DNA from 3 places in the Pseudoduganella sp. R-43 genome. Region 1 is predicted to be linked to each of the others. Evidence: riboswitches for the same ligand, from Rfam matches in the RefSeq annotation. Region 1 holds a riboswitch; each other region holds the start of a gene.
What was found. Region 1 has a riboswitch for cobalamin ahead of ACN9M3_RS29440 (cobaltochelatase subunit CobN). Riboswitches for the same ligand answer to the same signal wherever they lie in the genome.
Positions count from the first base shown of each region.

Region 1 (5,053 bases):
TCGCGTACGGCACCAGCGGCGCCCAGGCAGACATGGCAAGGCCCGCAGTCAGGAAAGCCAGGCGGGTGGACAGGCGGTGGCGGTGGTCGATGGTTTGGTTCATGGCTGAAGATTCTAGCATGGAACCGTTTCCATTATGGTCCTTGAGCGTTGGCAGTCGATTATGATGTGCACTGCTCTTATCGCAAGGAACGAGGTATGGATCGGTTTCTGTGGACGCCTGGGAACGGGATTGACACGCTGGCCTTAGGCCGCTTGCGGGCGCATTTTCCAAAGCCGGCCGCTCCGATGGGCGAGGCCTGGTTCATGGGGGCCGAAAGGCGAATGTTCAGTGACTTGCTGGGAAACCTGGACGAGATTGCAGTGCGCGAACTGCAGGAATGTTTTGCTGAAATCGCCAGCGGTACCCGGTCATTCGGTCCGATGGAGGAATGGAAAACCTGGTACCACTACCTGCTTGCGGCGCTCCTGCCGCGCAGCCATGAGGCATGTTTTTCCTACCTGCTGGAATCGTTGATGACTGGGTTTATGGCCATTTACCCGAACGGCGTCTCTCGGGAGCCATACGAAGGCTTTCGGGAAGATGTGCTGCTAACCCTGGGACGGTGCATGATGGATGGCATGTGCTGGAACGGCACCGACATCGCTATCGGGAATATTCTGCGTCAATCAAACGACAACCCGAACCGTGTCTGGCTCTGGTGGGATGCCAGTGGAGATTTCTCCGCTTCGATGTTCTTCTGCCTGAAATATCTGCCTGAGTCTTTAGTCGAGCCTTGGCTGCGTTCCGTGTTCGATATCCCCTCACCGCACTGGCGCGCGCAGGTCGTCGTCTGGCTGGTTGGTGCGCATGGGATCCTGAACGACACAATGCGGTGGCCATCTGAATTTTCGCTGGAAGCCCGACCATACATCGGTTGGGAATGGAGTCATTGTCTCGAGGCCCGGCTGACGGTTGTAGACGACAGCGGCGCGCCGCCGGTAGCGGCGCTTGTCCCTGAGGCTGCCCGAACGGCAACGCTGGACGTGGTTCGATCGTACTTCAGCGAAGATCGATTCCTGGAATGGGTCACTTGCATTGCGACTGTTCCATATCTGGAAGCGGAACTGGCTGAAATTCCTTCGACATTCGCAACGCTCTACGTTCGCTAGCGGCTCACGGACAGGTTTCGCGTTCCAGCACCGCGAGCCACGTCATCGCCTGTTCCCGACTCTCGCCGCACATTTCGGCCGAAGGCTGCAGGCCGCCGCAGAAGGCCGGGCGTTCCGGCTTGCCGAAGATCTTGCAACGGTTATCGTCGCCCAATTGGACGCAGCGCACCCCGGCCGGTTTGCCGTTCGGCATTCCGGGAATCGGGGACGTAATCGAGGGCGCCGTGCAGCAGGCGCCACAGGCTGGGCGGCATTGGAAACTCATGGTGGGCCAGTATTTTACAGCTTCGGCCAACCCAGCCAGCGCATGGCCTGCTCGCGCGACTCACCGCACACTGCTTCGTCGGCCCTGAATTCCACGCACACGAGGGGGCGTTCGGGCAAGCCATACAGCTTGCAGCGCATGTGCGAATCGAGCTGGATGCAGGGCACGCCTGCCGGTTTGCCTTCAGGCATGCCGGGAATCGGGCTGGAGATCGCGGGCGCCGTACAGCAGGCGCCGCATTGTGGACGGCACGGGATCGGGGTGCGGTTCACAGCCGTGCGGGCGGCTTTGCCTTGCTAATGGATAACGTGGTGCGTGCGGCCGCCGAAGGCCTTGAGGGCGTCGGACAGCGACACTTCAATCTGTCCCAGGTGGGCGTCAGCCAGCACCCAGGGCTCGCCGTCCGCGGCATGGCGCTTGGCCACTTCACGTTCGACCATGGCCGCCATGCGCTCATGCAGCACTTGCTGGTAGCGCGGCGAATCCGGATTCCCAGCCTGGGCACGGGCATACATATCGGCCCCTTCCCAGAGTTCCTGGATGCGCTCATCCGCAAGTCCGGAGGCGGCTGCCAGGACTTGTAATGTTGTCTTGTTATGCATTTTTACTCTCCCAGACACGTTCTTTGACGCGTACTTAGCAGTAAATACCTAATTCTCACGAATTACCAATCATTTCTAAGAAGTGGATCTTTATAACAACAGTCGTTGCTCTTCTGGCTAGATTGTTGGCCAAGTGCAGTCTGTTAGAATGACGCACGTTATGTGATTGGTGCCTTCCTGCAAGCCTGCCGGGAGGTGAAACGGGAAGCCGGTGCCGCGCGGGATAGCCATCTTGCGCCAGTCCGGCGCAGCCCCCGCTGCTGTAAGCCGGACGAAGCTGACCAACGCCACTGTGCATCGCACGGGAAGGCCAGGCCAGCGGAGGAAGAAGGCGAGCCAGAAGACCGGCCGGTCACTTTTGATTGTGCGAAGCCCGGGGTGTGGTTTTGCGTGCTCGGAATCCTGCTGTGCCTACCACTACCTTTGCCCGGACCATTGTGGTCCTGCTATGTGCGTTCGCTTGCGCGCGTGCCAACGCCGCCGTGCTGTTTGCCATCGTGACCGAACGCGCTGCGCCTGTCGCCATCGAGGCGGCCCATCGCCACCTGGCCGGCCATCCCCAGGACCGTATCGTGTTGCGCACGCCCGCGCAATGGATGGCGGCCGACGACAAGCAAGCCGCCCAGTGGCTGGCGCAGGCGGACAGCATCCTGGCCGTATCGCTGTTCGGCGACCCGGCCCGGCGCCTGAAGGAATTCTTGCCGCGCCATGCCCGCCCGCAGGCCAGCGTGCTGGCCATGAATGGCGAGGCCACGCTTAGCCTGCTGTCGCGCGGACGGCAGGGCAGCTTGCAGGGCTTTTCGCCTGAAACGCTGCGCCAGCTCTCGACCGAGCAGCCGCCGGAAGCGGCACTGCAGGCAGCCAGGGCGCGACCGGCGGCAGGCCAGTGGCTGGCTGCGCGCCAGGTCTGGCAGGCCGGTGGCCGCGACAACACGGCAGCGCTGCTTGCGCACCTGCTCGACCCCTCGCGCGCCCTGGCCGAGCCGCAGCCGGAACCGACGCTGCGCCTGCGCGCCGGCCAGCGCGAACTGCACGACGCGGCGGCATGGGGCAGGGCGGCGCAGCTAGGCCTGCAGGCGCGTCCTACCGTGGTAGTGCTGGACCTGTCGAACATGGATGGCACGGTGCCCGATGCCGTCTGCAAGCAAGTCGAACGCATTGGCCAGCAATGCGTGCAGGTGCTGCCGCGCTGGGGCGGCGCCTCGCGCGAGGCGCTTGAGCGCTTGCCGGAACTGATTGCGCCTGCCGTGCCGGCCGCCATGGTGGTGCTGCAGGACTTTGTGGTGGGCGCCGCCGAAGGGCGCGAAGCCGTCAGCGAGGCATTCAAGAAGCTCGATATCCCGCTGTTCAAGGCGATCCGGCTGTCCGACCGCACCGCCATGCAATGGCGCTTGTCGCCGGACGGCTTGCCGCCTGATTCGGTGCAGTACCGCGTGGCGCTACCCGAGCTGCAGGGCATCGGCCAGCCCATCGTGGTGGCGGCACTGGGCGAGCCGCAGCGCGACAAGCTGACCGGCATCGAGAATCGCCCGCCGGTAGTACTGGCGGCGGAAGCGGAGCGCCTGGCTGCGCGCGTCGAGCGCTGGCTGGCCTTGCGCGCCAAATCCAACCGCGACAAGCGCGTGGCGCTGGTGTACTACAATCACCCGCCGGGCCGCCAGAACATCGGCGCCGACAACCTTGATGTGCCGGCTTCGCTGTTCGACATGCTGCACGCCCTGAAGGACGCCGGCTACACGGTCGGCGAATTGCCGGCCACGCCGGAAGCGCTGCTTGACCGCATCATGGCGCACGGCGTCAACCTGCCTGAGGACCGCGGCGCCTTGCGTGAACTGGCGGGCTCCGTGAACAGCGTCAGCGCCGCCGATTATGCGAAGTGGTTCGCGACGCTGTCGCCGCGCGTGCAGGGAGAAATGACCAGCGGCCTGCTGGGCCGCTTGCACGCCGACGTGCTGGAAGCGGAAGCTGCCGGCGAATGGGCACTCGGCCGCAAGCAGGCGGAAGTCGTGATCAAGGAACTGCAGCACCTGGTGGAGGGCGCCGATCATCCGCAGCGCGAGGCGGCGATCCGCGACCTGGCTGCGCTGTCCGATGGCTATGCGGGCTGCCTGCAGGCGAAGGCGCCGCGCCGCTGCGCTGCGCTGGAGCCGCTGCGACGCCGGGTCGCGTCCTACGGCATCGAGGGCTTGAAGGGCTGGGGGCCTGCACCGGGCAAGATCATGGTCGACAGCGGCAAGCTGCTGGTGCCGGGCATCCAGTTCGGCAACGTGTTCATCGGACCACAGCCGCCGCGCGGCTGGGAAGTGGACGAAGAGCTGCTGCATGCGAATACCAGCGTGCCGCCCCCGCACCAGTACCTGGCCTTCTACCACTGGCTGCGCGACCGCTTCAAGGCCGATGCGCTGGTGCATATCGGCCGCCACTCGACCTATGAGTTCTTGCCGGGGAAGGCGGTCGGACTTTCGGCCGACGACTTTCCCAGCCTGATCGCGGGCGACCTGCCCGGCATCTATCCCTATATCGTGGACGGCGTCGGCGAAGGCACGCAGGCCAAGCGGCGCGGCCTGGCGGTGATGGTTGACCACCTGACGCCGCCGCTGGCGTCCACGCCGCTGTACGACGAACTGCTGTCGCTGCGCCAGATTGTGGAGAGCTACGAGGCAGCCAGCTCCGACACGCTGAAGGCCAAGGCGGCGCAGCTGATGCGCGAGCGCGTTGTGGCCCTGAACCTGAAGGCGGAACTGGAAGCGTCGATGGCCGACGTGCTGGCCGTGCGCGGCATCGGCTTCGACGCGGCCGACGACGACCTGCTGGCGCACGAAGTGGGCCACTACCTGACAAAGCTGCAGGAAAAGTTCATGCCGCACGGCCTGCACATCTTCGGGCGTCCGTGGAAGCGGGACTCCATCGACCTGATGCTGGAATCGATGAAGAAGGGCGGCATCGACGATCCTGAGGTTGCGCGCAAGCTGGCTGCGTCGCCGCTCAATGAAATGCGCGCGCTGCTGGCGGGCCTGGATGGCCGCTTCATCGA
Region 1 covers NZ_CP183988.1:6,427,584-6,432,636, reverse strand. Annotated here, with positions in the region: gene ACN9M3_RS29465 (MFS transporter) at 1-103, opposite strand, end outside; gene ACN9M3_RS29460 (hypothetical protein) at 199-1,152, shown strand; gene ACN9M3_RS29455 (YkgJ family cysteine cluster protein) at 1,157-1,417, opposite strand; gene ACN9M3_RS29450 (YkgJ family cysteine cluster protein) at 1,432-1,674, opposite strand; gene ACN9M3_RS29445 (hypothetical protein) at 1,714-2,019, opposite strand; cobalamin riboswitch at 2,170-2,386, shown strand; gene ACN9M3_RS29440 (cobaltochelatase subunit CobN) at 2,427-5,053, shown strand, end outside.

Region 2 (5,053 bases), 2.6 Mb from region 1:
CGATCGCCAATTGGGCGCGCCCGGCATCGAGCGTCAGGTTGGTCAGCGCCACCAGCAGGGCTGTGACGACCGTGGCTGCCAGCTGCCAGCGTGCCGCATCGGCTTCCAGTACTGCCTTGCCGGCATAGTTCTCGGCAGCTTCCGCCAGCGCACCGCCCAGTGCAAACGCCACGCCCAGCGGCACGATCGCCCACAGCAGCATGCGGAACATGCGCGGGTATTCGGCGACCCCGCCTGCGCACAGTTCGCGCAAGGTGGCGGTTTGCTGCGCACGGCCGGCAGTGACGATGGCGCTGGTCAGGAACGGCGACAGAAGCAGGGTCAGGACCAAGGCAGCGATGCCGCCGGCTTGCAGCGAAACGGCGTTGCGCCGCAGTTCGGCGGATATGTCGGTGAAAGCGAGGCCGTCGAGCGCGCGCGCCAGTTCGGGGGCGCGCACCGAGTTGTCCAGCAGCGGCGCCAGGCTATTCCAGATGGGCAGGGCCAGCAGGGCTGTCGGCAGCAGCATGGCGATCAGCCAGATCAGCATCAGGCGCCATTGCAGGGCGGCGCGGGCGGCGTGTTTGAGGTTGGTCGTCAGCTTCATACAGTGGCGATGAAAGAGAGCAGGGTCTGGATGATGGCGGCCAGGTCGAAGGTCCAGCGGCGCGACGCGCTGCCGTCCTTCTTCAGGGTGCGGCTGTCATCGAGCTTGCTGACGTCGAGCAGGTGTTTGCCCTCAGGGTCGAGCTGGGCGGATACCGCTTTCACGGGCTTGGTCCACTCGTAGGTATGCCAGCGCTGTTCGCCGCCCCAGAATACGGTCTCCTTGGTGCCATCGGCAAACGTGACCACCAGCGTCTGCAGGACATCGGCGCCGCGCCGGCGCACGGTGACCCGCGTCAGGTAGGGGAACGGGCCGGTGCCTGGCTTGGCTTCCGGGTTGGCCTTTTCCCATGCATCGCGCAGCTGTTCGACGTGCTTGTCGACCTGCTCTTCGCTCAAGTCGGCAAGCTTGCCGCCCTTCATTTGCCGGCCCGGCAGTGGCAGCACCTCTTCGCTGGTGAAGGAGGAAATGCGGTCGTCCACGCGCGTGGTGGCATAGACCTGCTGCGCGAAGACGGTTTCCACCAGCTGGCGCTGGCCGCTGACTTCTGCCAGCGTCTCACGGAAATCAGCCACGCTTGGGTGGCGGAATTTCCAGCGGCGGTAATACTCCTTGAAGGCGCGCTCCATGGTTTCCTTGCCCAGCTGCGCTTCCAGGTCGTGCATGACCAGTGTGGTGCGCGAATACACCGGGCCAATGCCTTGCAGGCGGGTATAGGCATTCTGGCCCAGCGGGTCGGATGGCTCGTCACGCGGCGTGCCCTGGCGTTCGAACTCGAAGCCCTTGATGGTGGGCGCAAATCCGATCGCGCGCAGGAACGGCGTCGTGAGGTAGGCCTTGCGGCCCGTATCGCGCAGCATGCGCTGGTTCCAGTACTCGTTCAGGCCTTCGTCCAGCATCGGCTCTTCGAACTCGTTGCTGGCGAGGATGCCGTAGAAGTAGCCATGGCCGAATTCGTGAATGGTGACGAAATCCAGCGCCGCCGATGCGAACGTGCCCGGCTTCAGGCCGGCAAAGTTGTCGACAGTGAAGAAGGTGGGGTACTCCATGCCGCCCGCTTCGCTGGCGTTATGCGGAGGAATGACCACAGTCACGGTTTTGTACGGATAGGGGCCGAGGGTCTTCGAGAAGTAGTCCAGCGAATCCTTGGTGGCCTGCAAGGCAGGCGCCGCGTTGGATGCGAATTCCGGCGGATAAAGCACGGTGATCTTCACTTGCGGGCTGCCGGGCCCGGTCCAGGTGCCGGTCAGCGGTGCCGCAGTGCGCTTGTCGGCGGTCCACGCGAAATCGTGCACGTCGCCCTGCACGAAATGGTGGGTCAGCTTGCCGTCCTTTTCCTGCGGGGCGCCCTGCAGTTCGCCGGTGGCTCCCACGGTATATTCCCTGGGGACGGTGAGCTTGACGTCATAGCTGCCAAAGTCCGCGTAATACTCGGATTCCGCGTGGTATTCATGCGCGTTCCAGCGCACCGCGGTGGCGCCCCGTTCGCCCGGCAGTTCCAGCACGGCGATCTTGGGGAACCATTGCGCCACCAGGTGGAAGCTGTCGAAGTAGCCGCTGCGCGCCATCACGCGCGGAAGCTGGTCGAAAAAGGCGATATCGAGCGTGGTGCTGGCGCCCGCTGCGACAGCCTGCGGCAGGTCAAGGCGCACCACGGTCTGGTCGGCCGCCGGGCCGCCGTCGGGATGCACGAAAGTCCACGGCACCTTGGCGCCGCCTTGCTGCACGCTGCGCAATTCCGTGTAGCCCCATTCTCCATCTTTGCTCAGGGCGCTGTTGCGAATGCCGCTGCCGGTTTTGCGCTCCTCGGTGTGGAATGTGCTGTAGCCGTTCTGGAAGGCATTCAGGTACAGGTGCAGGTAGACGCTGCGCACCGGTTCGGCGCTGCGGTTGCGCCAGGTCAGGCGCTGCTTGCCGTCGATGGTGTGCTTGACCGGGTCCAGGCTGGCTTCGATCTGGTAGTCCACCACGCGGTCGGACAGCGTGGCCTCCTGGCCGGTGCGGATGCCGCCCCAGGCGCCGGGAGCGCTGGGCTGCATGACGGCGGCCGCCTTGGCTGGCGCCAGTGCGATGCCGCTACCGGCTTCCGGCACGGTGGCGGACGTCGCGCCACCGGCCCACAGGCTGGCCTGGACCGCGACCCCGCCCAACAGGGCGGCCGCGGCCAAAAGGTGAGTGATGCGCATAAGACTCCATTGGGTTTTTTGCAACACCAAAATATAGCCCGGGTGGCGGCCGATTGCCAAACTTTTATGCCAACTTTAACCGGCGTATAATGGCGGCGCCTTGGTGCCCGCCTCCTGTTCATGGAGGCAGTTAAACGGGAAACGCAATGTGCTGCCCCCGCAACGGTACGCAAGCGCCGTCATTGAGACGGCAGGCCGCGCCAATTAGCCACTGCTGCTGCAGGAAGGTGGCCCGGTCAGTCTTGCCAGCCCGGATACCGGCCAGGGAGGTGGAAGCGCGCCCGCGCAGGGTTCGTCTTCTGTGGATTCCGGCTGCGGGGACGCAGGCGGATACTCTTTCTACTGATTTGCCATGACCTTCATCACTTCGCGCTGCGCCGTTGCCGCAGCGGTTGCCCTGTGCTTTGCCGCAGCGGCCCAAGCCCAATCGAACACCGTTGTCGTTTCCGGTTCCCGCTTCGCCAGCGATCCGTCGCTGCTGCCGATCGGCGCCACCACCATCACCGCGGCCGACATCCGCCGCGCCGGCGTGTCCGACGTCAACCAGGCGATCCGCAAGATCGGCGGCGTGTACGGCCGCCAGAGCCTGACCGGCAGCCCCGACTTCGGCCTCGACCTGCGTGGCTTCGGCACCAACAGCGACCAGAACGTGGTGATTGTGCTGGATGGCGTGCGCCTGAACGAAAACGAGCTGTCCAGCGCAACCCTGTCCACCATTCCGATCGACATGGTGGAGCGCATCGACATCATGCGCGGCGGCGCCAGCGTGCTGTATGGCGAAGGCGCCACCGGCGGCGTGATCCAGATCACCACCAAGCGCCCGCAAGCCGGCGAGCGCAGCGGCAATATGTTCACTGAGCTGGGCCAGTTTGACAGCGGCGAGGTGCGCGCCAGCGTGGCACAGGGCTTCGACGGCTTTGCCTTCGACGCGTCGGCCGGCCACCAGCGCTCCGACAACTACCGCGACAACAATGAATTCAAGCAGTCGCGCCTTAACGGCGGCGTGAAGTTCAGCACCGGCGTGGGCAGCTTCTCGCTGCGTGCCGACATCGCGCGCCAGGACCAGCGCTTCGCCGGCAGCCTGACGGAAGCGCAATTCAACGCCAATCCGCGCCAGACCCTGACCCCGAACGATTTCGGCAAGCTCGATAGCGACCGCTATACCGCCGCCTGGGAGCACAAGGTAGGCGCTTTCGACCTGGCTGCGGAGCTGTCGCATCGCAAGAAGGAAGCGGAAGCCACTTACTTCAGTCCATGGGGCGTTTCCAGCTCCGCCTACGACACGAAGCAGACCCAGTTCTCGCCGCGCGTGCGCCACCTTGGCCAGTTCGACGGCATGCTGAATGAACTGGTCGCCGGCTTTGACTTCGGCCGCTGGAACCGCGTCACCACCGCGTCCTTCTCCGCCGCCGACGCCAGCCAGCGCAGCAAGGCTTTCTACCTGCGCGACGAAATGAAGTTCTCCGGCCCGCAGCAATTCCGCCTGGCCGCCGGCGTGCGCCGCGAACTGTTCGACAAGGATTCGATCGATCCAGTGCCATTCACCACCGCCACCTACAGCGTGAAGCAAGCCAACAACGCCTGGGAAGTGCAGGGCAGCATGCTTGCCGCGCCGGGCCTGACAGCGTGGGCCAAGATTGGCCAGAGCTACCGCGTCGCCAACTCCGACGAGAACGGCTTCACTCCGCAGGCCAACAAGCCGCTGGAAACCCAGACTTCGCACGATGTTGAAATCGGCCTTGGTTATGCGCAGGGCGCCGCCAAGCTTGACGCGCGCATTTTCCGCCACAACCTGGACAACGAGATCTATTACGACCCGACCGCAGGCATGTTCGGCGCCAACACCAACCTGGCGCCAACCCAGCGCAAGGGCTTCGAGCTCGATGGCAGCTACCGCTTCGCGCCGGAATGGCAGGTGCAGGGCCACTTCCAGCAGGTGGATGCCGAGTTCCGCTCCGGTCCGAACGCCGGCCGCGAACTGGCGCTGGTGCCGAAGAACATCCTGACCGTGCGCCTGGCCTGGCTGCCGTCCGACGGCCAGAGCGCCGACATCGGCGTGCAGCGCGTCGGCAAACAGCGCTACGGCAGCGATTTCGACAACAGCTGCGACGCCCGCATGCCGGCGTACACCGTGGTCGATGGCCGCTACGCGCGCAAGTTCGGCCAATGGGAACTGGCTGTGACCGCGCTGAACATGTTCGACAAGGAGCATTTCAGCCAAGCATTCAGCTGCCGCGCAGGCATCTACCCGAACAGTGGCCGTCAACTGAAAGTATCGGCA
Region 2 covers NZ_CP183988.1:2,235,226-2,240,278, forward strand. Annotated here, with positions in the region: gene ACN9M3_RS10215 (hypothetical protein) at 1-586, opposite strand, end outside; gene ACN9M3_RS10220 (M1 family metallopeptidase) at 583-2,772, opposite strand; cobalamin riboswitch at 2,857-3,052, shown strand; gene ACN9M3_RS10225 (TonB-dependent receptor) at 3,125-5,053, shown strand, end outside.
Region 2: linked by a shared signal. The riboswitch ahead of ACN9M3_RS10225 (TonB-dependent receptor) and the one ahead of ACN9M3_RS29440 (cobaltochelatase subunit CobN) in region 1 are both predicted to bind cobalamin.

Region 3 (5,053 bases), 700 kb from region 1:
GCGCAGGCCTGGGCTGCCGTCGGCAAACGCGTGCTCCACTGCTTCGAGTTCGATCAAAGGCGTCATAGCCTGTCACGCAGGGAAAATGCCAGCAGCAGCACGCTCGCCAGCAAGGATAGGGCAAGCTGGCGTCGCGCATGCGGGAAGGAGGTCGGCAAGTGGCGCAGGCTGCCCTCGAAGGCGCGCGCATCGGCCGCCATTTGCAGTGCCGACGCGCGCTGCCATACCTGTAGTGCCATCTGGCCCGTCAGCAACCCTATCGACCGCCAGTGTTGGCGCCAGCCGCCATGTCCCAGGCGCGCAGCTTGCGCGGTACTGCCTTCGTCCCATGCCTGGCGCAGCACGAACAGCATGCGGTAGCACAGCGCCATCAGGTCCAGCAGCAGTTCGGGTACGCGCAGGCGGCGCAGCAACATCAACAGGTCCGGCATCGGCGTGGTCAGCACCAGCCCGAGTACGGCGGCCAGCGCGGCGATCGAGCGCAGGGCAATGTACCCGACTGCCGGCGAGAGCCCAGGCGCCCACCGCCAGCCGCCCCCGCCGTCAGGCGTGACCAGCATTGTCAGGCAGGACAGCAAAAGGAAGCCGACCGGCGCTACCGCTACGGCAAAGTAGGTCCGGATTGGCACGCGCGCCCCGGCCAGCGTGGCGAACATGGAGAGCAGCGCGAGCACGGCCAGCGTGTCAAGGCTGCGGGCGAGCCAGGCGGCAGCGATGCCGGCCAGCGCGAACAGGCCCTTCGCGCCTGGAGCGACGGCCTGCCAGCGCGAGGCGTAGGCTGCGGCGTCAATCCGCATGGGAATCCTGCTCCGGCACCGAATCCCCCTGTGCGCAACGTTGTTCGCGCTCGCGCGCCATCGATGTGCCGAGCCAGAAACCGATCACGCCCGCGCCGATCGCAGCTTGCAGCGCGAACAGCAGCGACGCGATCTCTCCGCTCGGCGGTTCGAACAGCGGTGCAAACCAGGGTTTGTAGTGTGGTGCGATGATGCCAATCGCCTGTTGCGCGCGCGAATCCGCTCCGCTGAATGCTGCTGGCGCCGCGCCGCCCGGCTCCGCCGGCGGCATGTCTGCAAACCACAGCGGCAAAACGGTCAACAGGATGATGGCCGCCCAGATCAAGCCAGTACGCGCCTTCATGCCGACTTCTCCTTCACATGCGCCATCACCGGCAGCAGGCGCAGCTCGTGCGCATTGAAGCGCGCCATCGCATTCACCACCAGTACGGTCAGCAAGCCTTCGCTGATAGCGATCGGCAGTTGTGTCAACGCGAAGATACCGGCGAACTTGGCGAACGAAGCGCTGATACCACCGATCGGATCAGGAAAGGCCCAGGCCAGCTGTGCAGAAGTGGTCAGGTAAGTTGCCAGGTCGCCGATACAGGCGGCCGCGAACACCGCGACCGCGCGCGATAGCCCGAGGGCCGCCGTGGAGCGGAATACGCCATAGGAAACGAAGGGCCCGACGATCGCCATGGAGAACACGTTCGCGCCCAGCGTGGTCAAGCCGCCGTGGGCCAGCAGCAAGGCCTGGAACAGCAGCACGACAAAGCCGACCGGCACCATCGCCGCAGGACCGAACAGCAGCGCGCCAAGCCCGACGCCGGTCGGATGCGAACAGCTTCCCGTCACGGACGGCAGCTTCAGCGCAGACAGGAGGAAAGCGAAGGCCGAAGCAACGCCAAGCAGCATGCGCCGCTCGGGGTGCGCCTGCAAGCCGCGCGCCATGCTGCGCAGGCCCCAGGCCAGGAAAGGAGCGGATACGGCTGCCCAGCCAAGCGCATGCGCGGGCGGCAGGAAACCTTCCATGATGTGCATTCGAAACCTCCCGTCGAATGGTCTATGGGAGCACCTTCATGGGAGAATCGGGAGACGGTCGACAGGGGGCAGGCGGGCAAGACGCAGGAAGCCGGTCGACAGCGGCTTCCCTTCACCCCGGAGAACAGTGCTGGCAGTATCGGGCCGGTATTCTGGCTCGCCTTCATCCTCGTCCGGGCCTTCCCGCGCGTTGCGCAGTGGCGTATTTCCGGATTCGTCAGGCTTACAGCAGCGGGGGCTGCACCGGAGTGGCCGCACATGGCAGCGTCACCGGTTTCCCGTTTAACGCGCATCCAGGACAGGACGCGCGCACCCAATTGCCGAATAGTACATTAAAGGTCTCTTGCGTGGCAAACGCCTGTGATCTCGGTCAGGAAGGCTGCCATTGCCTGTACGCGCAGGCTCGCTTTCAGGTCGCGGTGATAGACCAGCCACAGGTCGCGCGATACTGGCGTGGCCAGTCGCCCCATTCGCTGGAGCGCCGGCTCTGCATCACCGATGAAACATGGCAGCATGGCGGCGCCCACGCCGGAGCGGGCGGCGGCGATCTGCGTGGGCAGGCTGTTGCACGCCAGGACTGGCGGTTTGCCGTCGAATGCAGTGCGCAGTGCGGCTGCCATCGGCAGGCCATCCCAGGCGCCGTCCCAGCTTATGTAGTCACCGCTGTCATGCGAAACAGCGGCTGCGCGGTAAAGGGCGAAATCGACCTTGCCGATACGCCTTGCGATGTAGTCGCCTGCTCCATCGTCCGGAGCGGCCATGCGCAGCGCCAGGTCGGCTTCGCGCCGCGACAGGTTGACCGCAGCCATGGCGATATCGAGCTCCACCCTTAGCGCCGGATGCAGCGTTCGCAATGCCGCCAGCCTGGGCGCGACCAGGAATTGCGCCAGCATTTCAGTAGTCGCCAGCCGCACCACGCCGGACACTGCGCGCTGCGCATCGCCCGGCGCAGCAGCGGCAGCCATGGCCTGCTCCACCTGCCCGGCGTGCGCCAGCAGTTCACTGCCGTCATCGGTCAGCGCATAGCCGCTTTGCTGGCGCAAGAACAGCTTTCGGCCAGTGCGGCGCTCCAGCGCGTCAACGTGGCGCGAGACCGTGGATGCGCTGGTGCCCAGTACCGCAGCAGCGCCGCTAAGGCCGCCGCTTCGTGCAACCGCGAGAAAGAACTTCAGCTCATTCCAGTCGAAGGCAAGGTTTTTCATTTTCGGAAAACTGTTTTCTGAACTCACAAAACTACGTCCAATTCTGGAAACCTATACTAACCTTAATCTCAACTCCCGGAGCCAAGCCATGACTGTCCTGTATGGAGAATCCGCCGGCATCGCCGTCATTGCATTGAATCGCCCCGATGCGCTGAATGCGCTCGACCTGCCGACCTTGCAGCGACTGGAAGAAATGCTGGACATGGCGGCCGCCAGTTCCGCAGCCGGCGCCGTGATACTTACCGGCACCGGCTCCAAAGCCTTCTCCGCCGGCGCCGACATCAAGTACCTGAGCCAGGCTACCCCGCTGGAAGTACGCGAATTCGCAAGGCTTGCGGTCCACATCACGCACCGCATCGAGAATCTTGGCAAGGTCGTGGTGGCGGCCCTGAACGGACACGCCTTGGGCGGCGGGCTGGAACTTGCCGAAGCATGCATGATCCGCATCGCAGCCAGCCATGCAAAACTCGGTCATCCTGAAGTGCGCATCGGCGCTGTTGCTGGCTTTGGCGGCACTACCCGCCTTGCGCGCCTGGTGGGGAAAGGCCGCGCAGCGGAAATGCTGCTGCGCGGCCGCATCATCGATGCTGAAGAAGCCCTGCGAATCGGCCTTGTGCAGCAGGTGGCCAGTCCCGACGCGGTGATGGATGCAGCGCGCGCCATCCTGTACGAGATCCTCGACCAGTCCCCGGACGCAGTGCGCCTGACATGGGAGGCCCTGCACCGTGGCTTGAACATGACGCTGGAAGAATCCGCAGGCTTGGGCGCCGACTATTTCGGGCTCGTCGCGGCAACGGAAAACTTCCGCATCGGCACAGAGGCTTTCATTAAAAAAGTCGCTCCCGACTACATTCGGCAAAGGGTTGAATAAAACCCACAAAACCTGCGCACGATAGGTTTTGCTCATCCATTTCTAGCTATACTGCCCCCTTAAGGAAATTTCCGAGGGGCAACAATGGACGACACAATCGAGAATAATGAGAGCTCGCTAAAGCTCTCTGCGACCCTGGCCGCGGCAACCTTGCTGACAGCGTGCGGAGGCGGGGGGAGCGAAAGCAAGGGCAGCGACGGAGGTACGACCTCGCCGGTGCCACCCCAGGTCGAATCGATTGCAGGCGCCCAGGCCGCACGTTTCCTCGCCCAGGCCTCCATGGGCGCAACGCATGATCAGATGACTCGGGTCCAGGCGCTCGGCTATAGCAAGTGGCTGGACGAGCAGATGTCGATGCCCACTTCGCAATCGCGTTGGGATTGGCTGATGGCGAAGGGCTTCAACGCCATCGAAAACAAGAACACCCAGGCCGGCATCGATGCGGCACTGTGGGTCAAGCTGATCACGTCCCCCGATACCCTGCGCCAGCGCGTGACGCTGGCCTTGTCCGAAATCGTCGTCGCCTCTCTGGATGGCTTCACCGGTGCCTGGCGTGCCTTCACCGGCGCCGCCTACATGGACATTTTGGAGGCCAATGCCTTCGGCAACTACCGCACCTTGCTGCAGCAGGTCACGCTGTCGACCTCGATGGGCGAATACCTGACCTATCGCGGCAACGCCAAGGCCAATCCGAAAACCGGCTCCATGCCGGACGAGAACTACGCCCGCGAGATCCTGCAGCTCTTCACCATCGGCCTGCTGAAGCTGAACCCGGACGGCACGGCGACCGAGCAGGAAACCTATACCCAAGCCGACATTTCCGGCCTGGCCCGTGTATTCACCGGCTGGGACTCCGACCTCGCCGGCGGTACCAGCGACACGCCGGATTACCGCAAGCGCCCGATGACCCAGGTTGGAACCAAATACGAGCCTGGCGAAAAAATCTTCCTCGGCACCACGATCGCCAGCGGCGTCGATGCGGCAACGGCCCTGAACAAGGCGCTCGACACGATTTTCGCGCATCCGAACGTGGCGCCTTTCGTATCGAAGCAGCTGATCCAGCGCCTGGTCACCAGCAATCCAGCGAAAGAGTACGTGGCGCGTGTCGCTGCTGTCTTCAACAACAACGGCAGCGGCGTCAAGGGCGACCTGAAAGCGGTCAT
Region 3 covers NZ_CP183988.1:330,098-335,150, reverse strand. Annotated here, with positions in the region: gene ACN9M3_RS01540 (energy-coupling factor ABC transporter ATP-binding protein) at 1-66, opposite strand, end outside; gene cbiQ (cobalt ECF transporter T component CbiQ) at 63-797, opposite strand; gene ACN9M3_RS01530 (energy-coupling factor ABC transporter substrate-binding protein) at 787-1,140, opposite strand; gene ACN9M3_RS01525 (energy-coupling factor ABC transporter permease) at 1,137-1,817, opposite strand; cobalamin riboswitch at 1,943-2,147, opposite strand; gene ACN9M3_RS01520 (LysR family transcriptional regulator) at 2,150-3,019, opposite strand; gene ACN9M3_RS01515 (enoyl-CoA hydratase-related protein) at 3,108-3,890, shown strand; gene ACN9M3_RS01510 (DUF1800 domain-containing protein) at 3,975-5,053, shown strand, end outside.
Region 3: linked by a shared signal. The riboswitch ahead of ACN9M3_RS01525 (energy-coupling factor ABC transporter permease) and the one ahead of ACN9M3_RS29440 (cobaltochelatase subunit CobN) in region 1 are both predicted to bind cobalamin.